3 regions of the Alteromonas sp. ABH4_454 genome follow, and region 1 is predicted to be linked to each of the others. Evidence: predicted binding sites of a transcription regulator. Region 1 holds the regulator's gene; each other region holds the start of a gene.
The links. Region 1 encodes FliA, which starts transcription of late flagellar genes. Its sites were predicted from a motif close to CTAAAGNTNNNNNNNNNNNNGCCGATA; they were not measured.

Region 1 (8,401 bases):
CACGTACTGTTGTCTCAGCAGGTGGTGGAGCAGGAGCCCCTTTTTTATCATCTTTCTTGGCAGGCGCTTTTGGCGCAGCTGCTTTGCTCGTTTTAGCTGGGCTCGCTGCACTGGGTTCTGGCTTCGCCTTAGGCGCAGCCGGGGCACTCGACGCGGCTTGCTTTGCTTTTTGAACAGCTTCGGTAGCCGCTTTGTCTACCGGAGGTTCAGGGGCCGCTGGAGCAGAGCCTTGTTTAGTTGGACCTTGACCAGAACCGTGAAGCTGATCAAGCAGTGCTTCAAATTCATCGTCGGTAATTTCTTCATCTCCGGCACTACTTGCCGGAGCAGCTGCTGATACTGGTTCTGGAGCACTTTTTTCGTCCCCACCAAACTGACCTTTTCCGTGCAGATCATCTAACAGTGCTTCGAACTCTTCATCAGTAATGTCATCACTGTCAGTGCTCGCCGCTGGTGCTGACGTTTGCGCAGGCTCCGTTTTGGCGGCTTCTGTATTGGTTGATGCAGCTTGTCCTGGAGCACCACCTCCATGAAGCTCATCAAGGAGAGCCTCAAACTCATCTTCGGTAATTTCTTCTATACCACCGCTACTTTCACTGGTATCTGACGCTGCTGGCACTGGTTCATCTATAGCTAGTTCCGGCTCTTCTGCAACGACCTCGGGCTCAGCCGCGACAACTTCTGGCTCGGGCGCACTTGCATTGTCGAAAATGTTTTCATCTGGAGATTCTGGGCGACTGAGTTTGTGTAACAGGTCGACGAGGTGAGCATCCGCCGGCTCTAGCGGCTCTTGTGCTTTTACTCTCTCAAACATTTCAACCACCACATCAGTGGCTTGCAAAATGATATCCATTAACTCAGGCGTTAGCGTTCGTTGGCCATTGCGCATGACGTCAAAAACGTTTTCAGCACCGTGACAAATTTCAACTAACTCAGTAAGAGAAAGGAAGCCCGCTCCCCCTTTTACTGTGTGATAGCCGCGAAAAATTGCGTTAAGCAAGTCCGCGTCTTCAGGATTGTTCTCAAGATCAACGAGCTGTTCTTGTAATTGTTCAAGTATCTCTCCAGCCTCAACTAGAAAGTCCTGTAATATTTCCTCGTCAACATCAAACGACATGCACCCGCTCCCCTAAAAACCTAAGCTAGACAGAAGATCATCTACATCATCTTGACCTGAAACGACGTCATCTCGTTTGTCAGCATCAATAATTGGGCCTTCTGCCTCTACACCATCAACCTTATCGGCCTTAACGCTGGAAGGTTTAGTTTGTTCTGCACCGTCCCGTTCGCCAAACATAGTAAGCATGTTTACAAGGCTATCTTCGACTTCTTTAACCAAGTCGATAACGCGACGAATAACCTGTCCAGTCAAGTCTTGATAACCTTGTGCCATCAAAACTTCTGTAAGTAACTGTGTAAGTTTAGCCGACTGATTCGAACCGTCTTCCAACAATTCGTCTAAGTCTGCACATAAAACCTTAAACTCACCCAACTCGATTTGGCGGTTCATCAGCTTTTTCCACTCTGGCATAACCTTTTCGATCCGCTCCGATAGCAGTTCAGCGATGGGCATACTCGCCTCAACGGCATCCATAGTAGTATTAGCAGCTTTTTCGGTTTCTTCAATTACGTAGGTAAGGCGGGACTGGGCATCAGGGATATCGTCTGTAGCTAGATTTTTGATGCGGTCGTCTATTTGAAAGTTGTTTAATGCGTCGTGGAGTTGACGCGTTAACTTGCCTACTTCAGCGAATAGCTCAACGTTTTCTTTCATTGAGACGGCTTCAAGTAGTGCGTTAGCTGAAGCCTTGTCACCTTCTTCGAGAAAAGTGACAAGCTGCTTTGCTTCTTCTAACGATATTGGAACGTTTACATTCGTTGACATCCAGTAAACCTCATTTATCTGGTGAGCGTCTGGATCAACCTAAACGTTCGAATATTTTATCTAATTTTTCTTTAAGCGTTGCCGCGGTGAAAGGTTTAACGACGTAACCATTCACACCCGCTTGGGCGGCGGCAACGATCTGTTCCTTCTTCGCTTCGGCGGTCACCATAAGTACTGGCAAATGCTTAAGTTTGTCATCGGCTCTAATCGCGCGGAGCAAATCTATACCCTGCATACCAGGCATGTTCCAATCAGTAACAACAAAGTCGAAATCGCCTTGTTGTAACATAGGTAATGCAGTGCTTCCGTCATCCGCTTCCTGAATGTTGGCAAAACCCAAGTCTTTGAGTAGGTTTTTGATGATACGTCTCATGGTTGAAAAGTCATCGACCACGAGAATTTTCATGCTTTTGTCCAAAATAGCCTCCACTGAGGGGTTAATTGTTTTTAATTTCTATTCTTCGTCAGCTTGCCACGATTTCATTCGTGATTTGAGTTTTAACATGGCTTGACTATGAATTTGACTGACTCTCGACTCACTTACGTCGAGAACCTCGCCTATTTCTCTTAAGTTTAGTTCTTCGTCATAGTAAAGTGAAAGAACAATCGCTTCTCGCTCGGGTAATGTCGTTATTGCATGGGCCAGCGCTTTTTGAAATGCGCCCTGCATTAAATCTTCTAACGGTGCATCACTGCCTCGACTTTGCTCGGTAGTGATCACATCTTCCGACACACCTAAATCTTCAATGCCGACCAACTTCCCGGCATTTACTTCATTGAGCATCTGGTGATAATCCTGCAAGCTCACATTAAGCTTGTCAGCAATATCGGAATCTCGTGCGTCGCGCCCAGTTTCACTTTCTACCTGAGATATCGCTTCTGTTATTGCGCGACCATTTCGGTGAACAGAACGTGGCGTCCAATCACCTTTGCGTATTTCGTCCAGCATGGCACCGCGAATGCGGATACCTGCGAAGGTTTCAAAGCTTGCGCCTTTTGACCCATCAAAGTTTCGAGCAGCCTCTAACAAACCAATCATGCCTGATTGGATAAGGTCATCAACAAGTACACTCGCAGGCAGGCGCGCCATCAAATGGTGCGCAATACGCTTAACCAGGGGCGCATGTCTTTCGACTAACTGCGATTTATCTGTTTGCTGTTGATAAGCGGCTGCCTTGCTGTTCAACGTTGACTTCCTACGGCTTTTTCTGCAACTAATTGTTCAATGAAAAATTCTAAGTGACCTCCAGGCTGCGCCGGAATGGGCCAAGTAAGCGCCCTGTTTGCTAGCTTGGTTATCGCTACGGCTGCAGGAGAGCCTGGAAAAGCATCAACAATAGCTGTTTGCTTACGCACTGCTTTGCGAATATTTTCGTCAAATGGCACCGTCGCCACTAATTCTAGTGCAACATCGAGAAAACGCCCTGTCACTTTACTTAATTTGCTAAATAATTCCTGACCTTCTCGTACATCGCGAACCATATTGGCCACAACTTTAAAGCGAAAAACACCGTGCTCACGGTTAAGGATTTTTATCAGCGCATACGCATCAGTTAGTGATGTTGGCTCATCGCAAACCACCACCATGATATCTTGGGAAGCTTTAGAAAAGCTTAAAACCATATCTGAAATGCCAGCAGCGGTGTCGACTATTAATACGTCTATTTGAGAACGCAGCTCGCTAAATGCTCTTATCAAGCCAGCGTGCTGTGTGGGTGAGAGTTCCGCCATTGACTGCGTGCCAGATGTGGCGGGCGCAATCTTAATACCGTGGGGGCCGGTTACTAAAACCTCGTCCAACGTGCACTCGCCAGAGAGTACGTGAGATAGGTTTTTCTCAACTCGCAGGCCTAGCATCACATCTACGTTTGCAAGACCAAGGTCCGCGTCAAGAACCATTACACGCTTGCCCTGCTTCGCCATGGCGATAGCAGTGTTAAGCGTAATGTTTGTTTTACCGACGCCACCTTTACCACCGGTGACGGCGATTACTTTGATTAACCGTGATTGCTTCATTTTTCTTAAGCTACTCGCTTGATCGTCAATCATACTGCTTATGCTGTTTTAATTGCGTTGTTACCACTAGTATGATTCAAACCGTACTTTTTATAAAGCTTTGCAGCAGCGGAAACTAAAGATTTCGCTTCTGCAATCTTAATGTCTTCAGGCACTTTTTGACCATCGGTGACATAACTAACCGGTAGTTGGTATTCAACCGCTGCACTAAGTACCTCTCCTAAAGAGTAGCACTCATCTAACTTTGTGAAAATACAGCCACTTAGTTCAATATCGTCATACGCTTGAATGATTCTCTGCAAAGCCGGATATTGCGTATTGGCTTGCGCTACCAAATATTTTTTAACTTTTGGCATTTGACCATTGTCGAACTGCTTAATTTGCTTAATTAATCGACTATCACGCTGACTAAAACCTGCTGTATCAATCAATACTAGTCGCTTATGACGAAGTTGGAACAATAAATCTGCTAGTTCTTCACTAGTTTGCGCTTTTCGCACAGTACAGCCAATAATTTTTCCGTATGTCGCTAGTTGCTCATAGGCTGCAATTCTATACGTATCAATAGTTATCATAGCTACCGATTCTGCACCGTATTTTTGCGCGTAGCGGGCGGCCAACTTTGCAACCGTGGTTGTTTTACCTGTACCAGTAGGCCCGACTAATGCAACGGCACCTTGTGAGCTTAGTATATCGTTTCCGGTAACATTTATGCGATTAGCCAATAGGTTAAGAAGATATACCCACGCGTCACGTTCGTTGTAATGAGCCGGTGTATAGCTAATCAGCTGAGTTGCTAGTGCACTACTCAAACCCATATCGGTTAATCGCGTGACCAAGTATTGATGAACAGGTTTTTGACGCTTGTTCTTCGCTTCCATTAGGTCAGCAACTTGATACTGCAATACGTCGCGAAGTGAAGCTAACTCTTCTTTAATTTGAGCTAGTTCAGCAGACTGGGATACAGGAGTTTCACCCATACTTGACGCTTGATGCTCTGGAAAAGCCTGGTGCTCGATAGCATCTTGTTGTGGTGACTGTATTTCAAGATCGTCGATAAACGCTTCTGAAAAATCTAAGTGAGATGCAATTTCGTTGGCGTGCTTAGCGTTCGCTGACATTGGCTGTGCTGGTTGTGCAGAACTTTCTGCAACTGGGTTTCCACCATGCTGCTTTTCCAGCAAGGCTTTTAAGCTATCAGGGCCATCGTCGCCAATAATTTCACTTAAGCTAGGCACAGCCTTTTGGCCAGGCGTTTTAGCAGCGGTCTGTGGTGCCGCCTTAGGCGTGAAAAGCTTGGCTTCAGGCTCTTTGTCGTAGGCTGCTACAAGCTCGATACCGTCAGCGACTTTGCGATTTGACATGATCACTGCATCACTGCCCAACTCAGCTTTAACTTGGCTTAGCGCCTCACGCATATCTTTGCCGAAGAAACGTCTAATTTTCATTGCAACCTCTCCAATCACCCAGTGTCAGATTATTGACCGACCGAACTGACTATTTTTATTTGTTTGTCATCAGGCACTTCTTGGTATGAAAGAACATGCAGCCCAACAACAGAATACTTTAAGAAGCGAGACAGCACGGGTCGTAGCATGCCTGAGGTAAGGAGTACTGCAGGTTCTCCCTCTAACTCTTGCTGCTGACTGGCTTGCTGCAATGATTTCTGCAGCTTGTCTGCCAGACCTGGTTCTATACCAGCACCGTCTTCGCCACCTGCTTGAAGGGACTGGTGCAACATCTGTTCCAACTCTGGCGCCAAGGTTATGACAGGTATCTCTTTTGCCCCCTGAGTAATTTCCTGAACGATTAAACGTTTGAGTGCTATACGCACCGCAGACACCAATACATCTGGGTCTTGGCTCCGTGTGCCGTACTCGCTAAGCGTTTGCACGATGGTGCGCATATCGCGAATAGGCACGCCTTCAAATAGTAAGGTTTGCAGCACTTTCACAACGGTACTAAGCGGCAGAATATCGGGCACCAAACCTTCGACCAATTTAGGGTGCTGTTTGGCCAGCATATCTAGAAGCTGTTGCGCTTCTTCATGCCCAAGTAACTGATAGGCGTTATTTGAAAGTAACTGACTTAGATGAGTCGCAACAACCGTAGCGGCATCAACAACCGTGTATCCAAGCGTTTGCGCGTGCTCGCGCTTATTAGGCTTAATCCACACCGCGTCTAGCCCGAAAGCAGGGTCTTTAGTAGCCCGCCCCTCTAGCTTGCCAAACACTTGCCCTGGGTTAATGGCAAGCTCTTCGTCGTGACTTATAACGGAATCGCCAATTGTGACGCCGAGCATAGCGATGGTATAAGTGTTAGGCTCTAAGTCTAGATTGTCGCGTATATGAACAGGTGGAATAAGGAAACCCAGCTCTTGCGATAGTTTCTTACGTACGCCTTTAATTCGTGTCAACAACTCACCACCTTGAGATTTATCAACAAGCGGAATTAAGCGATAGCCCACTTCTAAACCAATAGTATCCACCTGCTGAACGTCGTCCCATCCCAGCTCTTTAACTTCAGGTGCAACAGTTTCATCTTTTGAAATGTTCTCTGGCAATTGAGGTTCTTCAGCTTTCTTCTTAGCTTGAACTGTCTGCCAATATGCAAAGCCCGCAATCAAAAATGAAAAACCCAAGAATGCGATATGAGGCATACCCGGAATGATACCCATGACGAAAAGCACGCCTGATGCTATATAAAGCGCTTGATTATTTCCTAGTTGACCACGGATCTCTTTACCCATTTCTTGGGTTTCGTTTTCTCGAGTAACGATAATCGCTGTTGCTACCGAAAGTAGCAATGAAGGTATCTGCGCCACCAAACCATCACCAATGGTCAAAATAGTGTAGATCTCTATGGCATTTCCAAATGAAAGGCCGTGCTGAATCATGCCAATGAATAACCCGCCAACAATATTGATAAGCATGATAAAAAGGCCGGCAACCGCATCGCCTTTTACAAACTTTGATGCACCATCCATCGACCCGTAAAAGTCAGCCTCTGCGGTTATTTCTTCGCGACGCTGACGCGCCTGGTCTTGGTCGATATAGCCTGCATTAAGGTCGGCATCGATTGCCATCTGCTTACCTGGCATAGCATCCAAGGTAAAGCGAGCACTTACTTCTGAAATACGTCCCGCACCTGCGGTTACTACCTTGAAGTTGATAATAAGAAGGATAGCGAAGACAACAATACCTACAGCATAGTTACCACCGATAACCACAGCACCGAAGGCTTCAATCACTTTACCTGCCGCATCTCCCCCTTCGTGGCCGTACAGTAATACAACCCGCGTAGACGCAACGTTAAGCGCCAAACGCAGAACTGTCGCTATTAAGAGTACAAGTGGGAAAATACCAAAATCCACAGGTCGTTGGGTGAGTACCGCTACCAAAATAATGACGAGAGAGAGCGCAATATTAAAGCTAAACAATACGTCGAGTAAAAACGGCGGCATGGGTAGTATTACCATTCCCATGATTGCCAAAAGGACAATAGGCGCGCCTAAACCACTGGTAAAATTTTGCAGCTGATTTTTATCGAATCGCTGAAGATAACCGGATAACTGCATGGCTGGGTGTCTCTCTATCAGAAAATTGACGCTTTATGTAAATCTTCAATAGAGTTTTCAACTAACGTGCCAGCTTTATACGAAGCGGCATTTAAGTACACCAGTAGAGCTAAAAATTATGCGAAAGGTATAAATAGGCCCTCTAAAAAAAACCAGAAATATAGATACTTAGCGACGGTATTCTGGAGGGATAGGCAAATCTCGTTTAAGTGGTTTAGGGCGCTTCCCCTTACCTGCCCTATGTGCTTTAAGCTGATAAACGTGTGCTAGCACCTGTGCTACCGCCATAAATAAGGCGTTCGGAATTTCATCGTCGACTTCTGTCGAATAAAAGATGGCACGAGCGAGCATAGGAGAAGGTATTAAGGGTACGTCATTGGCGGTAGCAATTTTTCTGATATGCATAGCCAATTCATCAGCTCCTTTTGCCACCACAACTGGGGCTCTTATACCCTGCTCGTCATACTTAATGGCAACAGAAAAGTGAGTAGGGTTGGTTACTACCACGTCTGCCTGTGGTACATCCTGCATCATGCGCTTAGTTGCTGCTTGATACTGCAAGCGACGAATACGACCTTTTACCATAGGGTCGCCTTCTGCATTTTTCCGTTCGTCTTTAACCTCTTGCTTGGTCATCTTCATTTCTTTGTTGTGCTTATACATTTGATAAGGCACATCGATGAGTGCAATGGGGATCATGCCACATACTAGAATAAGAAACGCCCATTTAAGCATGTCGAGCGCGTGAAAGATGTTTCCCGGATATAGCTCCATATCTAAATGCAGCGCTTCATCTTCGAAGAACAACAGCGCTCCTATGGCCATGCTGATGATAACCACAACTTTAGCGATGGATTTTAATAGCTCAACTAAGCCGTTCATACCGAACATTCGCTTAAAGCCCTGAATTGGACTCATCTTGG
Region 2 (8,401 bases), 1.9 Mb from region 1:
CCGAAGGTTAGACTAACTACTTCTTTTGCATCCCACTCCCATGGTGTGACGGGCGGTGTGTACAAGGCCCGGGAACGTATTCACCGCAGTATTCTGACCTGCGATTACTAGCGATTCCGACTTCATGGAGTCGAGTTGCAGACTCCAATCCGGACTACGACATTCTTTAAGGGGTCCGCTCCACATCACTGTCTCGCTTCCCTCTGTAAATGCCATTGTAGCACGTGTGTAGCCCTACACGTAAGGGCCATGATGACTTGACGTCGTCCCCACCTTCCTCCGGTTTGTCACCGGCAGTCTCCTTAGAGTGCCCAACTTAATGCTGGCAACTAAGGACAAGGGTTGCGCTCGTTGCGGGACTTAACCCAACATCTCACGACACGAGCTGACGACAGCCATGCAGCACCTGTGTCTGAGTTCCCGAAGGCACCAATCTATCTCTAGAAAGTTCTCAGCATGTCAAGTGTAGGTAAGGTTCTTCGCGTTGCATCGAATTAAACCACATGCTCCACCGCTTGTGCGGGCCCCCGTCAATTCATTTGAGTTTTAACCTTGCGGCCGTACTCCCCAGGCGGTCTACTTAGCGCGTTAGCTTCGCTACTCACGACTTAAAGTCACAAACAGCTAGTAGACAGCGTTTACGGTGTGGACTACCAGGGTATCTAATCCTGTTCGCTACCCACACTTTCGCACATGAGCGTCAGTCTTTGGCCAGGGAGTCGCCTTCGCCACTGATGTTCCTCCAGATATCTACGCATTTCACCGCTACACCTGGAATTCCACTCCCCTCTCCAAGACTCTAGTCTGCCAGTTCTAAATGACCATCCCAGGTTGAGCCCGGGGCTTTCACATCTAGCTTAACAAACCGCCTGCGTGCGCTTTACGCCCAGTAATTCCGATTAACGCTCGCACCCTCCGTATTACCGCGGCTGCTGGCACGGAGTTAGCCGGTGCTTCTTCTGTTGTTAACGTCACGGCTAGCAGGTATTAACTACTAACTTTTCCTCACAACTGAAAGTGCTTTACAACCCGAAGGCCTTCTTCACACACGCGGCATGGCTGCATCAGGGTTTCCCCCATTGTGCAATATTCCCCACTGCTGCCTCCCGTAGGAGTCTGGGCCGTGTCTCAGTCCCAGTGTGGCTGATCTTCCTCTCAGAACAGCTAGAGATCGTTGCCTTGGTAAGCTTTTACCTTACCAACTAGCTAATCTCACTTGGGCCTCTCTTTGCGCCGGAGCCGAAGCCCCGTTTGGTCCGTAGACATTATGCGGTATTAGCAGTCGTTTCCAACTGTTATCCCCCTCGCAAAGGCAAGTTCCCAAGCATTACTCACCCGTCCGCCACTCGTCAGCGATGTGCAAGCACATCCTGTTACCGTTCGACTTGCATGTGTTAGGCCTGCCGCCAGCGTTCAATCTGAGCCATGATCAAACTCTTCAATTAAATATATCGAAATATGAATCGTCGTTGTGACACTCTTAACGAGTGCCCACACAGATTGTCTTGTCTAAATTTTTAAAGAACATTCACTAGAAGCCGTTGCTTCTTAGTGACTCACCCTGTTCGAGTGAGGTGCGCATTTTACATCGTTTATTTTCGATGTCAACCATGTTTTTAAACTTTTTATTTGCTTGAAAACTTGGTTTCGCACTTGTTGCTAAGTTGGCTTTGTTTTTCTCGAAGCCCCCTCAGAACGTGGAGCGCATTATAGATACCTCTTGAGAAAGATCAACACTTAAATTGGTTTTTTTTGCTTTTTAAGGCCATTTTGATGTTAACCGCTCATTTCTGCATCATTTCTCTGGGCTCAATGCATCTTTAGACTAGTTTTTTCACATTTTATTGTTCAAATTGTTACAAATGAGTAAACTATGTACAGCCTCCAGCACCATAATAAACAATAGAAAGGTAGGTATATGAAAGTAGGCTTTATTCAATGCGCTGTTATTAGCGCTATTTTTGCAATTGCAGGGTATTTGTTATTTTCTTCTGCTAGTTTAAACGTCCATGTTCCACTTACCGTATCTGCAGCTCTGCTGATAAGCGGTATCGTTACTCCTTGGCTAGCGTCTCTTATTCAAAGTCCATCTTCCTCAGATGCCAGAGCACACACCAATAACGGATCAGTCGAAACTTTATATGTGGGTAATTTACCCTATAGAGCAAATGAAAACGCTGTAAAGGAGTATTTCAGTAGCTTTATTGAAGTGCAGTCGGTTCGTTTAATGAAGGATCGCAAAACTGGAAAAAGAAAAGGTTACGGTTTTATCGAGGTTGTCACAGACGACCTTAGTAGTGTTATTGATAAAACTAACGACTCAATCTTTCAGGAACGAACGTTAAAAGTTCGACCTGCGAAAGACAAAGTTGAACACGCTTAGTTCTTAATTCGTAGTTTTTAGTTATGTAAAAAAAGCCCGGTAAGCTTTCGCTTCCGGGCTTTTTATTGTCATGAACATTAGCTCTCGCTGGTTTCAGCAGATTGGGGAAGACCTTCCAACAAGGTTTGATTAAATGAACGAAATCTATTTATAGCGGATATAAGGTCAGGAACCTGAACATCTTCCATCTCGTTAATAATACCAGCTATTAACGCATTATAGTCTTCACTACTTTCTAACTTACTTTCTGCGTTAGCAAAGGTATCCATCATCTTCTCTAGATATTGAGCGATTGGACTAACCACATTACCGTACTTCGCGTTTTCGCTTTTATCTTCGATATAGTGCTGAATATTTTCGTATGTCTTTAGCACTTCGGTTTGCGTAGTCCTATTTAACTGTAGTGCGTAACCAACCAACTCTTTATCATCAAAGCCTAAACTCAGTGCTTCTTCAAATGCCTTGTCTATATCACCACTATAGAAGGTATCAGCTAGATCCTGCACCTGCCCAACTAAATCAGCTATCGATTCCAACTCATCTTCATCAAGTTCTCCTTTCAATGAAAAACTAATGCCGCTTCGCTCGAAATATTGATAAGAAGTTTGCTCAGTGTAAGACGCTGAAAAATTGCTTTCACTTTGCTCACCACTACCGTCAGATTGCTCTTGAGATGCCTGAGCCTGAAAATTAAGTTGCTGAGAAGCCTGGAAAGAACGCAGGCTTTCAAAACTAAAGCTCACTTCATCACCATCTTTAGTTCGAATCATCAAACTACCGCTTTTTTCGTCCGATGCTGCAACAGCTTCCACCGAAGACAGCTGGACAGCATTAGGCTGCTGGCGTCCAAAGATATCGGTTTCTAGATCATCAATACCCGTATCAATGAGATCCCGGCTTTTCGTTATACCTTGCTCAATCTCTTCATTCATAAACCCAGCAAGATCTTTTTCAGCCATTGCGAAGCCGCGGCTTACTCCTTCTCTTGCTTGGCTAAATAGCCCGGTCAGCTTTTCTTCGCTGGCACCTCCATCGGCTGCGCCGCGAATAACGCTGCCCACGAACTTAAGTACGTTTCGGGCTACTTTTTCAAAATCGAATAAACCGTTCGACTTTTCTTCAAGATTTTTCTCTTTCGTTTCTTGTGGTCTTTGCCCATCTATTTCCAACGCTTGATTAATATTGCTACTTACCACGCGCAAGCCGATACTCGTCTGGCTACTTGAAACAGATACTGAAGCCGCTTGTTGCTTCGAGAATTCAGCGGCTTGCTGCAATCCGTCTTGCTGCAGCTGCTTTTTAAGCGCTTCATTCGGGTGAACCGTTGCCTTTTGATCCGCTTTCTGATCAACCTTTTGGTCTCCCATAAAAGCTTTAATTTGACCCACGTTCATAATTTGATCCTCACTATCCTCATTCTTATTATCGGCAAAGAATCAATATTGTTTAATATTAATACAGCATTTTTTTCTAAAAGCTATTTAAGCAATTACGCATATTAATAATGAAGAAGTCGGGAGCGCTTGTTGCAGTTATTTTTTAAGGGACTACAATTCGCGACCTCAACAATGAATGGAGAATTTTATGACCACCACTGAACAACAACGCTATCACGATCAGTTAGACGAAAAAGTAAATCGTCTCACCGCGTTGCTTTCTCCATTCAATGCCCCGGCGCTTTCTGTATTCCCCTCGCAGCCAACACACTACCGCATGCGCGCAGAGTTTAGAGTATGGCATGAGGGCGATGACTTATTTCACATCATGTTCAATCAGGAAACGAAAGAGAAGTATCGCGTAGATAGTTTCCCTCCTGCTTGTAAAGCAATAAACGATGCGATGACACTTTTGCTTGAAGAAGTAAGACCAAACGAGACTCTAAGAAAAAAGTTATTTCAAATCGATTACCTTTCTGCGTTGTCTGGTGAACTTGTTATAAGCCTTCTATACCATCGTCAATTAGATGAAGAATGGCAAGTGGCAGCAAGAGAACTAAAAACGACACTTGAAACTCACTTTCCTAAAGTAAACATCATTGGTCGCGCTAGAAAGCAAAAGCTTATTATCGACAACGATTTTGTAATTGAGCGTTTACCAGTAAACGGACGAGAATTCGTATTCAAGCATATAGAAAATAGCTTCACTCAGCCCAATGCCGAAGTGAACTGTAGCATGATTGAATGGGCTTTAGATTGTGTTAAACCACTCTCTGGAGACTTACTAGAAATGTATTGTGGTGCCGGTAACTTTTCACTTCCGCTAGCACTTCACTTTGATAATGTCGTAGGTACCGAAATAGCTAAACCTTCAGTGCAAGCAGCTCAGTTTAATATTGAGCAAAACGAGCTGAGCAATGTAAAAATTGTAAGGTTAGCCGCCGAAGAATTCACACAGGCTATGAAGGGCGAGCGTACGTTTAGTCGCTTAGAAGGCATTGATTTAAGCACTTATAATTTCACCACTGTATTGGTTGACCCTCCAAGAGCTGGATTAGATGAAGACTCGCTAAGAATGATTCAGGATTACGATAATATTGTGTATATCTCGTGTAATCCTGAAACTTTGGCGCAAAACCTTGAGCTTTTAGGTGAAACTCACAACATTGCTCAATCAGCGCTATTCGACCAATTTCCTTTCACTCATCATATTGAGGCAGGCGTTCTACTTACACGCAAAGTCTAGTTTGCGTGTAAGTCATTTTCTACTACTCCTTGCCTTGTACAAGAACGTGATGGCTTACTGAGCCGTCAGTTCTTAGTTTTAGTAGTGGAAGGTAATCTGGGTCAGACATAAAATCGAGTGCGCTTTGTTTTGAAGGCCACTGTATTATAACGCGAATGGCGGGTTCTTCTCTCTCGCCTTCTAAAGTTTGATGATTCGCACTGTTCGCTAGATATTTTCCACCGTGCTTCGACACGACATCCGCGGCGAGTTTTACATAGTGCGGGATCCACGCTTCATCGGTAGGTGTAACTTCTAAAACTGAATAATACATATCTTGCTCTCTTTTCTTGAAATTAACTGGTTGAACCCAGCGTTATCGTATTGAGAGCTTAACAAGCTATATTCCGTGCAATAAGAAGGCTTATGCCAGAATCTGTTTCGTGAAATACTTGATAATACTTCAGCGCTACGCTTTCTGCGTAGCGCCTATTTGAACAAAGCGAAGTTGCGCTTTCACTCTTTCACCAATTTCACTTCTAAGCTTATCATCCGCTTCTAATGCTTCAGCTCCGGCACTGAATACCAGTCTTACCATGGCATCGGCTTGTAACTGGGCACAGGCGTATTCCACGCCTTGCTGTTCGATAATGTAGTCAGTAAGTTCATCGATGAAATGTTGAATTTCTCTGAACACTGCTAGTCGGTAAGCAGACGACGTACCGGTATGCTCTCGCAGTAATAAACGAAATACGTTTGTGTTGGCCGCGATGAATTCCATGAAGGTTTCCACAGAGGTATGAATGACGCCGCCACCTGAAGCAATGCGCCTTCTAGCTTGACGCATAAGCTGACGCAGCGCTAAACCCGCTTCATCCACCAGCGTTAAACCCAACTCGTCCATATCTTTAAAGTGTCGATAAAACGACGTGGGAGCAATGCCAGCTTCTCGGGCGACTTCACGCAAGCTTATTGCCGATAAACTGCGGTTTTCATCTAGCAATGAAAATGCAGCATGGATGATATTTTGGCGGGTTTTTAATTTCTGTTCTTGTCGGCTCACGATAGACTCACTTAATTACTCTTTTATAGTCTATCGCAACCCGAGCCTCTTGGAGAAGTTTAAATTAACTCATAGCCTAGAACAGGCTTCTCGACATTCCACCATCAAGCACAAAGTTTTGACCGACAGTGAACTTAGCAGCCTCAGAACTAAGCAGAGTAACGAATTGGGCCAAGTCATTTGGATCTCCTAACGAGTTTGTAGGAATGTCAAACAAGTCCAAGGTCATCTTGTGTACCATTTCAGGCGTAATATTATCCGCAGCGCCTTTTCCATATTTTTGTTCAATTTTTTCTTTGTGTGGTAGCGCTAATTCAATCATCCCTTCTGTCGCGTACATGCCTGGCAGCACATTATTTAAAATCACACCATGTTTTGCTAAATCTCTTGATACGACTGACGTGTAGTTTGCTAATGCCGAGCGTGCGGGCCCCGACATTAAGCGCATTTCCAGTGGATGTTTCGCGGCCACCGTAGCTATATTAACTATTCTTCCCCAGCCTCTTTCCTTCATGGGCTTACTGAATGTTTTTATAAGCTCTACTGGACCAATAAGACCAAGCTTTATTGACTCAAGCCAATTCTCTTCCTCTATATCGCCGTATTCCCAAATAATAGGGGGTGGAGATATAGTAATGATAAGAATATCCGGGGTTTCGCAAGCTGCTAACAACTTTGCTCTGCCCTCTTCGGTTGCATGATCGGCGACCACAGCAGTAACTTCTACACCGTATTGCGCTTTAATTTCTTCTACTGTGTCGCGTAATCGCTGCTCTCGCCTAGCAGATATAATCAGATTAACACCTTCTTGCGCTAATGCTATGGCACTAGCCTTTCCCATACCTGCACTTCCACCAGCAATTATTGCCGTTCTTCCCGATATATTTGTGTTCATAACTCGTCTTCCTAGAATTAGTAGCATCTGAAGTATCGAGTAGCATTATGGTGGGCTACCTTGACTCAAAGTAAGTGCAAGAGTGGCCATCTCACAGTGCCAAAAGGACAACATGCCTGCTAGGATGTATAGCTTCGTCAATGAACTATACCAATGACTACTTATTTATGCTCCCGCCAATATATGGGAGATACACCAGTCCAAGTTTTGAACGCTCTTGAGAAGTTAGAGGGGTCAGAAAAGTTAAGTTGAAGCGCGATTTCTGCAATAGAAAGTCTTGTCTTCAAAAGCATGTCTTTTGCAAAGTTAGCCTTTTCTTCATTGATGATCGATTTAAAATGTGTACCACATGAAGATAGTGCACGACGCAGCGTTCTTGGCGAAACGTAAAACAGTGCGGCAGCTTCGTCTAAAGAAAGGGAAAATCGATCGCTTTCTTTTATATGTTTCCGTAAAGCTGTTACGACATCACTACCCTGACGGAGATTACAAGACTGCTCTGCGCACAAACTATACATTGCCTTTTTTGAAAAAGAATCGGCTGTAGGTAAAGGAATGTTCAGTATCTCGCTATTGAGATAGATACGCGTTGAGGACTTATCAAATAAAATGGGTAATCCCTTGGGCAGAAATACATCACAATGGGTTTTCGGCGTCGCGCACTGCATTTCGATTTTTTTCACCGAATTATTTATAGGAAGGCAAAAATAAATAATGTTTAGTACGGCACTTACCGCCGCCGCAAGTAAAAAGTAGTGTGAGTGAGAAAGTGTGACCAGAGGCCTTACTTCTAAAAAGCTTTCGCTTACGTGCTCGTCAGTTTTTACAACAATAGCAACACTGAAAAGTGAAGTTCGTAAGTGAAGAAATTGACTTATAAACTCAAGGGCGTCTTTTAACGATTCGCTACTAAGCGCTCCATAACCAACAGTGCCTAACGTCGTTAGATTAATGCACTGGCCGAAACTCCAACCAATATGTTCGTTTTGGGTAACGTTTTGAACATTTTTGATAAACTGCTGATGTGCTTTGAATGACAGTTTGATATTTTCAGATTCAAAGTCACTTTCTTTAATACCGCACCCAATAAGTAGTTCCTCAGGATCATAGCCTTCGTCGCGTAACATAAGGTACAGGACCTTAGGAAAGTAAATGGGTAATACTGCTTCAGTGTGAGTAAAAACGTTTTTTCTCATTATTAATTCAAGTAGCCAGACATCATACGATATCCTAGACTGGCAAATGCCTTATGTTAACAGAGAGTTAACATTGTTCACCTGTTTTGAATTAACCTTGGCCAGAAATGACTACTCATTTGATGTTAACTATAAGCTTTGCAAAGAAGAGATAACCACATTGAAGAAAACTATCAAACCACTGATGCTTCAAGCCATCTCAA
Region 3 (8,401 bases), 510 kb from region 1:
ACGATGCTCATACGACCTAAAAACGCTTCTCCAATTTTAAAAAGAAAAATAAACAGTAAGAATGAAGCAGCCAGCTTGATGCCATTGCGGTTAAAGAACTCCGAAAATGGTGTTATGAGTGTTGTTCTTATCCAGTTAATTGCTGCAGAGCTTTTTGCGTCTACATCCGTTACTTGCTCAAGCAAAGCTTCCCTATCAACAGCGGGTTCATTAGCAAACCAGGTAGCTATTGCCAAAGAGGCCATGATAGCGCCAAGTAATAAGTAAATATCTGGCCAAGTCCAGGAAGTGAGGTCTGCTAAGAAAAAGGGGATAGCGCCAAGGCCACCGTAGCCCGTCCACCATCCAGCTGTTGCTACTGATGATGCAGCAGACATACCATCTTTGTCTTCTTTTTCAATGCAATCAATACGAAAGCCATCAATAGCAATATCTTGGGTGGCAGAAGCAATGGCAATGAGTAAACCAATTAGGGCTACGTAGAATAGGTCTTGGTTTGCGGTAAGTTGGGACATGGCCAGACACAGGAAAACAACAGCGCTTTGCATCAAAAAGATCCAACCTCGTCTTTGTCCTAGCATTGGCGGCTTAAGCTTATCGACAAGGGGCGACCATAGAAAATTAAATGAGTAGGTGGCGAAGATAATACCGAACAAACCAATCGCCGAACGCGATAACCCTTCATCCTTTAACCATGCCGATAATACTGAACCAATCATGATCCAAGGGAAGCCACTGGAAACGCCAAAAAGAAAAATGGTTAAGAAGCGTTTGTCATTGAACGTTTTTAATGCAGTTAGCAATACTTCGGCCTTCGGCGTTGACTCAAAAGTGTATTGAGCCATGAACCATTGTGTTTAGCAATAAAACTGTGGGGGCATGATGAACTTTTAAGCGATACGTTTTAACCCAAGGGGGGAGTATACCGTTGTAAGTGAGCGGAAATTAGGGGCGGATCCCGACGCAATCCAGAGGGCAGTGCCCTAAACCTTCCAAAAAGTTAACACAGTTTGTTAACTCATCAACAAGAAACTGGTCTTTTGTTAGTTTATCTTCATTCCAGTAATGCACTTGATGAAGCAAATGCCAAAAAACACGCTCTTTTTGCGTATATGGCTGGGTTAACGTGCATTCAATTTGCCCCCATTCTTCCATACTATCCCAAAAGAATAGCTCGATCTCCTCGATAGGAAGCTCTCCCTGCCAAAATGCTCGCAAATAGAAACACAGCTGTTTCGCTTTGTTATCTACAAAATCTTGAACATTCACAAGCCACTCAACCGTCGTTGTTTGCTAAAAAATAGTATAGCCCATAACATGACTACCATTGACTTCAACATCCCATTATTCGTATGAATAAAGGTAGGTAACTGTTTTGGATACTGATTTAGCCTAATCCTAAGATAGAGGAATTACCAGCCTAGATGCCTGGTCCAGCCTATGATGCTATTTGCAACTATATGAATGTTAGGGTGTTTCTCAATTTCTTTTATACTAAAGGTTAAAGAATTATTTGGCAGGTGGACTTGCCTATAGTGCAATTTCAGTTCGTTTTTTGCACGAACCTTTCTTTTCATTGCGGTGCTTGCTTCCCAGTCATTAAAGTTTATTAAAGACAAGTCAAGAATGGGAAAGCTGGCTTTCGCGATAGTATCAATCACTAAGTTATTTGTTTTTTCTTGTGGCCAGAATGGCGATATAGCGACAAATGAGTCTGGTTGTAAACCAGGCTGCATTTCTACTGCAGACAAGTAGGCCGTTGCAAGCATTCCTTGCGCAATGACCATGCGGTATCCCGTTCTATCTTGCAAATAATTATCTAAAGCACTGAGTTGCAGCGTTAGTGCAGTCGTTGTTGATTTAAAATCAAGGTACTGAGTCAGTTGATCACTTCTCGGGTGGATGATTGATTCACTACCCATCGATGGGGATGCGCTTTCTGCTTGGGCTTCACTGGTTTGTTCTTCAGTAGTTAGAACCGATGGTGAGCTTGTCGACAAATTAAATGGGCTGATAATTACGTTCCACCCTTTCTCAGCAAGCATACTCGCTAGGCTGTTACCTTCTGCAAGGGTCAAGCTAGATGGAAAGGGTTCAGTGAGTATCACGGCAACACCCAAAGGGAGCGGAGTTCGTGCCTCAATGAAAATAACAGGGGCTTTCTCTTCGCCCACCATTAACGCGTCCACTTCTCCGGGCAAATAGGCATTACTTACATCTGTGAAAAAATCACAATGCGCCGTTACAGGCAGCAGCGATACGATAACTGCAAATGTTATAAGAAGAGCGTGCCTTTTCATAAAAAACGGTTTGCCTTTACCTATTTTTGATTTGCGCGGTTACGGCAGCATCAAATCAATTCATACACCAAGTATTCTAAGAAGGTTATCGGCAGAACCTTATAAAACTGAAATGAAGTCCATAGATAAAATAAAGAACCGCTAACTACTCAATACTTTCAGAAAGGGCTTTGGGGTGGTACTGGCTAAAAGGTATAGGAATGTGAAAATGCTGCCAGTGCCCGAATGTAGGGTGGGAAAAGCTTAAGCTTTCTGCATGTAGCTGCAAGCGAGAGGCCATAGATAACGCTTCTTCATGGGCATAAAGTCTGTCCCCTAAAATAGGGTGGCCTAAAGCAAGCATATGCACGCGCAGTTGATGAGAGCGACCTGTGATGGGATAAAGGGCAACTAAAGAGTAGGGCAATCCATTTTCATCATGGGTACGCTCGACAACGTCAAATTGCGTCACTGCTTTCTTACCGCGCTCGAAATCTACCATTTGCTTCGGTCTGTTCGGCCAGTCGCAAATAAGGGGTAAATTAACCTCTCCACTGTCTTGTGCTACATGACCATGTACTCGGGCAAAATACCGCTTTTTAGTTTGTCGAAGCTCAAATTGTTTTGATATATGGCGATGACTCTCTTTATTCAGTGCCAGCACTAAGATACCCGATGTTGCCATATCTAGCCGATGAACTACCGTCGCGGTAGGGTATACACAATTAACACGGCTAATGAGCGAGTCTCGGTGCTCTAAGGCCTTTCCTGGCACGCTTAACAGTCCGCTAGGCTTGTGAGCTACCACCACATCCTCATCTTGATACAGGATATCAAGATAAGGCGTCATAGGCGGGTTATAAACAAAACTCGGGTTTGCCATTATGTACTCGTTACTTCAACGTTGTTCTTTCAGTGCTTAACATTTTGCATTTACGGGTTGTTCACCACAATACGTATTGCGTCTAGCTGAACATCAGCTTCCTGAATGACCTTATCGAGCGCATTCATTTGCGTTTCAATAAATTCAATTTCGCTATCGCGCACAGCAGGGTTGCGCTTTTGAAGATCGCGCAAGCGCTGTATTTCATCATTCAATGTGCTATGCATATCGTTAAGGGCATCATGCTGCTTTTGGTTAGCCTCATGATGGGCAAGCTTACGTGCTTTCTCGATTGCAAGTTCAAGCGGCTGTTGCAGTGCTTTTAGAAGTTGAGAAGAAATTTTGCGGCCAATTTTACGCTTAACATCAAAACTTAAGTCAGAAGGATTGCCCTGCGCATCTAAACATACCCGCACAGGCGTTTGTGGCAAGAAACGGCCTAATTGAAGCGCTTTCGGCGCTTGTGCATGCAGCACAAAAAGGGTTTCTATCCAGTAGGCGCCCTTCGGTAAAGATAGCTCGGCAATAAAGCCCATACTGCTTTTTCCGTGTACGTCGGTGAGTACTACATCAATCGCGGTATGTACTAGCGGGTGGTCCCAGCTAAGAAACTGTACGTTTTCAAGCGTGGTGGCAACACGGCGCTTGTAAGTGACCGTCATGCCTTCTGGGTCAAGCCCTGGAAGCTGGCTTACCATGGATTCGGTTGGCATAAGAATAAAGCAGTCATTGCCTTTTTCGTCTTGCTGGACGCCGATAGCGTCAAATACACGGCCCATAAAGCGCGACAAATCTTGTTCGCTATCAAGGGTGATAATGTCTTCAAGCAGTTGCTCTACACGGCCCTCTCCAGAAGCATTAAGCTCAAGAAGTCGATCGCGACCGGCTTCAAGTTGAGCCACCAGTTGGCTATTTAGCGTAACGCTCATGTTTACAAGCTCGTCACGGGCACTCATATCGTCAGGGTGCAAGCAGGCACCAATAAGCAAAGGTTTAACGTCGTCAAACACACCAGAGCCGGTCGGACAGGTTTTCTCAAAGGCATTAAGTCCTTCGTGATACCAATCTAGTAAAACGTGCTGCGCGGTTTTCGCTAAATACGGAACGTGAATTTGTACAGTTTGAGTTTGGCCAATACGGTCAAGACGGCCAATACGCTGTTCAAGCAGGTCTGGCGTAATAGGCAAGTCGAACAGAACCAAGTGGTGAGCGAACTGGAAGTTACGGCCTTCACTGCCAATTTCACTGCACAATAGAATTTGAGCGCCGTCTTCTTCGTCAGCAAAGTAATGGGCGGCCTTATCGCGCTCAACGATGCTCATGCCTTCGTGGAATACACTGTGGCGTATGCCGGTTTGCGTGCGAATGACTTCGCCTAACTCTTGTGCAGTACGAGCGCTGGCGCAAATAAGCAGTATTTTTTCTGGCTTAACGCTTTGCATAAAATCTAGCAGCCATTCAACGCGTGGGTCGTGCTTAGTCCAGCTATTAACCACACTTGCCATACGCTCAGGGTATAGTGAATAGGTTAGGTCGCCGCCGCTCACTGCCTCTGAATAAACCTCAGGTAAAGCCAATTCATATGCACTTAGTTTACGCTCTGGGAACCCTTCGATATTGGCACGGCGGTTTCTGAACAACATGCGACCTGTACCGTGACAGTCGATAAGTTGATGCAGCAACGCATGACGATTTTCCGGCGAGCTTAAATCACCTGCATGTTCCATTACGTCAGGCGCGAATTCTGCGAGTTTGCTGCGTTGTTTGTCATTAGGCTCGGCGTCTGAAAGTAATGGCGCTACCGCATCGGCGAGCTGGCTGTATTTCGATTCTTCATCTAAGAAAGCGTCGTAACTATGGAAGCGAGCCGGGTCGAGTAGGCGTAAGCGTGCAAAGTGGCTTTCGTGACCAAGCTGATCAGGCGTTGCGGTAAGTAGCAATACGCCAGGTGTTTGATTCGCTAGTGCTTCAACACATAGGTATTCGGCAGAGGGAGCTTCACTTGACCACGCAAGGTGGTGGGCTTCATCGACAACCATTAAATCCCAACCTGCGGCTTGAATTTGCTGCTGGCGTTTTTCGCTCTTACTGAGGAAGTCGATACTGCAAAGTACCAGCTGGTCGCTTTCAAACGGGTTTATTGCGCCTGTGTCAGCTGTATCGTCATCTTCTAGGCCTTCGCTCTTTTCTATCGCTTCACTCTTCTCAATTGCTTCGCAGCGACTCTCATCGTAAATGGCGAAAGGAAGATTTACGCGGCGCAGCATCTCAACTAGCCATTGGTGCATGAGCGAGTCTGGCACCAAGATAAGCACGCGCTCGGCACGACCAGTTTTAAGCTGCTGGTGAATAATTAGCGCTGCTTCAATAGTTTTACCAAGCCCTACTTCATCAGCAAGCAATACGCGAGGCGCGTGTCTGCCGCCTACCTCTGATGCTATGTGTAGCTGGTGCGGGATAAGCGATATACGGGCACCGGCAAGGCCGATAGTACTTGAGCGCAAATATTCGTATTGATGATCTAGGGCGCGTTCGCGTAAGTCGAACCATTTCGGATTGTCTAGTTGCTGACTAAACAGGCGCTTTTCAGGTTGGTTTAAGCGAATGTGGCTGTCTAGCATGGTTTCAGGTAAACGCACTTGTGCCTTGGTGTCTTCCCGGAGCCCGTGATATATAAATAAACCTTGGCTTTCTTCTTTTTCAGTAATGGTCATTTCCCAGCCATCTTGGCTTTTGACCGTTTCGCCAATTTCGAATATTAGTCGCGTAAGGGGCGCGTCTTGCTTTGTGTATTTTCGCGCTTCGCCTGTTGCCGGATACAACACTTCAACTGAGCGGAAATCGTTACCGATAACCACGCCCAGCCCCAGCTCTATTTCGGTGTTGCTTAACCAACGCTGACCAACTAAAAATTGACTATCTGAACTCATAAATCACCAACCTGTTTTTCGGGGGGCGGTATTGTACGCATTGCGTTGTGATAAGTCATTAATACTAGCTTATTTGATTTACGGTTGCAGGTGGGGGACGTGATTGAGTAACTATACCTCTGCGTCAATAAGACGATTAGCAAGAGTAGTGCCTTCATTACTTCACAGCGAGAATGCTGGTTAGCAAAAGAATAAGAACGTTAACGTATCCATCAGGCTTGCTTTGTCACAGGGTTGACGTAAAACTGTCGTATCACTGACCATGGATATTTCTTACTGTTAACCGCGTTACGTTTTTAACGTATGTGAAGCGCAGCTAACAGGAGGAAGCGCGAGATGGATATGAAAGTAGACAGTCAAAAGCTTATACAACTTCGCAATGCTAAGGCGTGGAGTCAGCAGCATCTGGCAGATGTGTCCGGATTGAGTTTGCGTACTATTCAGCGAATTGAGAAAACACAATCTGCATCACACGATTCAATAGGCGCACTTGCTTCGGTTTTCGAAACGACGCCCGATACGCTTTTAATGGGTGAAACCCTCGCCACTACAAGTCATGCTCAAGGGCAGCCAACCTCGCAAACTTCTACTGCGGGCGAGAATGCCGCAGCTCATCATGCAATTAAACAGCAGCTTGACCGGCCAACGTCGTTGAATCCCCAACATGTTCTTTGGATCACGCTAGCGCTCGCCATCAGTTTGTTTGTGGCTATTTATTATGCGCAAACGGTCAATGCGAACAATGGTAGCAACCAAGTAATCGAAGCTGGCAAGCCAGTTAATGTCAGTAGCGAAGTCCTTGAAGATGCAACAACTTGGCTGGAACTTATCGACAGCGGTGAATATGAACAAAGCTGGAAAGAGAGTGGGGCTATTTTTAGAAGCGGTATTTCAATAGCTAAATGGACCGAGGCGATGCAGCTAGTCAGGGAGCCATTGGGGGCAGCCAAGTCGAGGGAAATCGCATTAACACAAGCGCCAACTTCACTGCCAGGATTGCCTAAAGGAAACTACTTAATTTTGTCGTTCACCACTGACTTTGATTCCCAGACCACAATGAAAGTAGAGACCCTTTCTATGGTGGAAGTTGATGGTGAATATAAAGCAATAGGCTACTTCATTAAGTAGCCTACTCAGGTAACTGGTACAAAGTTTCAATCCCTTGAATGGCTTTGAGAGCATCATCGCTAGTTGCATTGTTTATGGCGTCAATAAGTTCAGGTGCGTTATAAGGCTCAAGTAATGCTAAAAAGGTCGCTGTGCCAGGCGGCATGCCTCGACTCACTGCTTTTTGAAGTCGTTTCCATACGGTGAACAGCGACTCCTCACCTAACGTTTTTTGCTGCACCACGCCATCGATGGCGCGGTGCATTACCATTCCGCACGAGTAATAAAGATTGAAGCGTCCGTTCTTATAAGCGTTGGCTAGCGTGCTTTGCGTTAAACCTTGCGTGCAGCTTTCAAACGCGTGGGTTATACGCCTATCCACATAGCTATTGGCATCTTCATAAAGGTAGTTCATAGCTAGTGCCGCAAAGTAGTCGGCGCTACCTTCATGTAACCACGATTGTTCGTCATTCTCTGAAACACCGGCGGTATTACCTGGCTGATATAAATGTGCTGCTTCATGGGCAAAGAACCACAACGTCTTATTGGCAAAGTCGCTATTCTCAGCGCGTTTGTCCAAATCATTTCGGTTCCAGTGCATAAAAATTTGATTTGGCAGCGTGCCGCCTTGTGAGGAATGACCGTCAACCATGGCGTAAGAAGCAAATAGCATAGGTTTTTCGGTGGCAAGTGGGTTAAGAGAGTGAGAGAAATAAGCCATGATATTGGGCATGTCGTACTTAAGCTTCGCTTGTATGCTCTCAGGTAGGGCTGGGTCAATAAGAGCAACGGCGCTGTCTGTGATCATAGGTTGCTGCTTACCTACATAAACCTGTCTGCCATTATTTTTATCTACCCATGAGGCGCTGCCACTAACTACTTTTCCGTTTAAAACGATATGTTCGCCACTTGGTACTTTAAGGGTGATGGGCCATTCATTATGTTCATCTTTACAAGCATTAGCACAAGCAAACAGACGACCAGAATGAAAAGCATTGCCACCGTTCGAAAAGGGCGAAAACGGCGCATAGTCTTTGCCCAAGTGTTTGTAAGTGGGGGTGAGTACAAAAGAAACCTTAGAAATAGGTTTTCCCGTCTTAGAGCGCACAATTTCTTGTTGTGAAGTGGTGTCGTAGGCAATCTCAATGTCACTAGTTTTTGGTAGCCAGCGAGTGGTTCTAGAAGCGTCAGGATTTCGGACG

Region 2: ACYX4W_RS00035 (DUF5610 domain-containing protein) is a predicted target of FliA. The motif match lies at 3,807-3,833, and genes of this name have one in related genera.
Region 3: ACYX4W_RS06315 (DUF3530 family protein) is a predicted target of FliA. The motif match lies at 2,387-2,413, and genes of this name have one in related genera.

Annotation. Positions count from the first base shown of each region.
Region 1 covers NZ_CM149972.1:1,932,987-1,941,387, reverse strand. Annotated here, with positions in the region: gene ACYX4W_RS08440 (chemotaxis protein CheA) at 1-1,117, opposite strand, end outside; gene ACYX4W_RS08435 (protein phosphatase CheZ) at 1,130-1,885, opposite strand; gene cheY (chemotaxis response regulator CheY) at 1,920-2,303, opposite strand; gene ACYX4W_RS08425 (RNA polymerase sigma factor FliA) at 2,340-3,071, opposite strand; gene ACYX4W_RS08420 (MinD/ParA family protein) at 3,068-3,934, opposite strand; gene flhF (flagellar biosynthesis protein FlhF) at 3,940-5,349, opposite strand; gene flhA (flagellar biosynthesis protein FlhA) at 5,379-7,478, opposite strand; gene flhB (flagellar biosynthesis protein FlhB) at 7,647-8,401, opposite strand, start outside.
Region 2 covers NZ_CM149972.1:3,860-12,260, forward strand. Annotated here, with positions in the region: rRNA gene ACYX4W_RS00025 (16S ribosomal RNA) at 1-1,445, opposite strand, end outside; gene ACYX4W_RS00030 (RNA recognition motif domain-containing protein) at 1,919-2,383, shown strand; gene ACYX4W_RS00035 (DUF5610 domain-containing protein) at 2,461-3,777, opposite strand; gene trmA (tRNA (uridine(54)-C5)-methyltransferase TrmA) at 3,968-5,065, shown strand; gene ACYX4W_RS00045 (DUF1330 domain-containing protein) at 5,088-5,378, opposite strand; gene fabR (HTH-type transcriptional repressor FabR) at 5,514-6,107, opposite strand; gene ACYX4W_RS00055 (SDR family oxidoreductase) at 6,184-7,002, opposite strand; gene ACYX4W_RS00060 (helix-turn-helix domain-containing protein) at 7,164-8,129, opposite strand; gene ACYX4W_RS00065 (DsbA family protein) at 8,245-8,401, shown strand, end outside.
Region 3 covers NZ_CM149972.1:1,424,890-1,433,290, forward strand. Annotated here, with positions in the region: gene ACYX4W_RS06305 (AmpG family muropeptide MFS transporter) at 1-845, opposite strand, end outside; gene ACYX4W_RS06310 (hypothetical protein) at 946-1,269, opposite strand; gene ACYX4W_RS06315 (DUF3530 family protein) at 1,413-2,300, opposite strand; gene rluA (bifunctional tRNA pseudouridine(32) synthase/23S rRNA pseudouridine(746) synthase RluA) at 2,446-3,162, opposite strand; gene rapA (RNA polymerase-associated protein RapA) at 3,213-6,092, opposite strand; gene ACYX4W_RS06330 (DUF4019 domain-containing protein) at 6,429-7,220, shown strand; gene ACYX4W_RS06335 (gluzincin family metallopeptidase) at 7,222-8,401, opposite strand, start outside.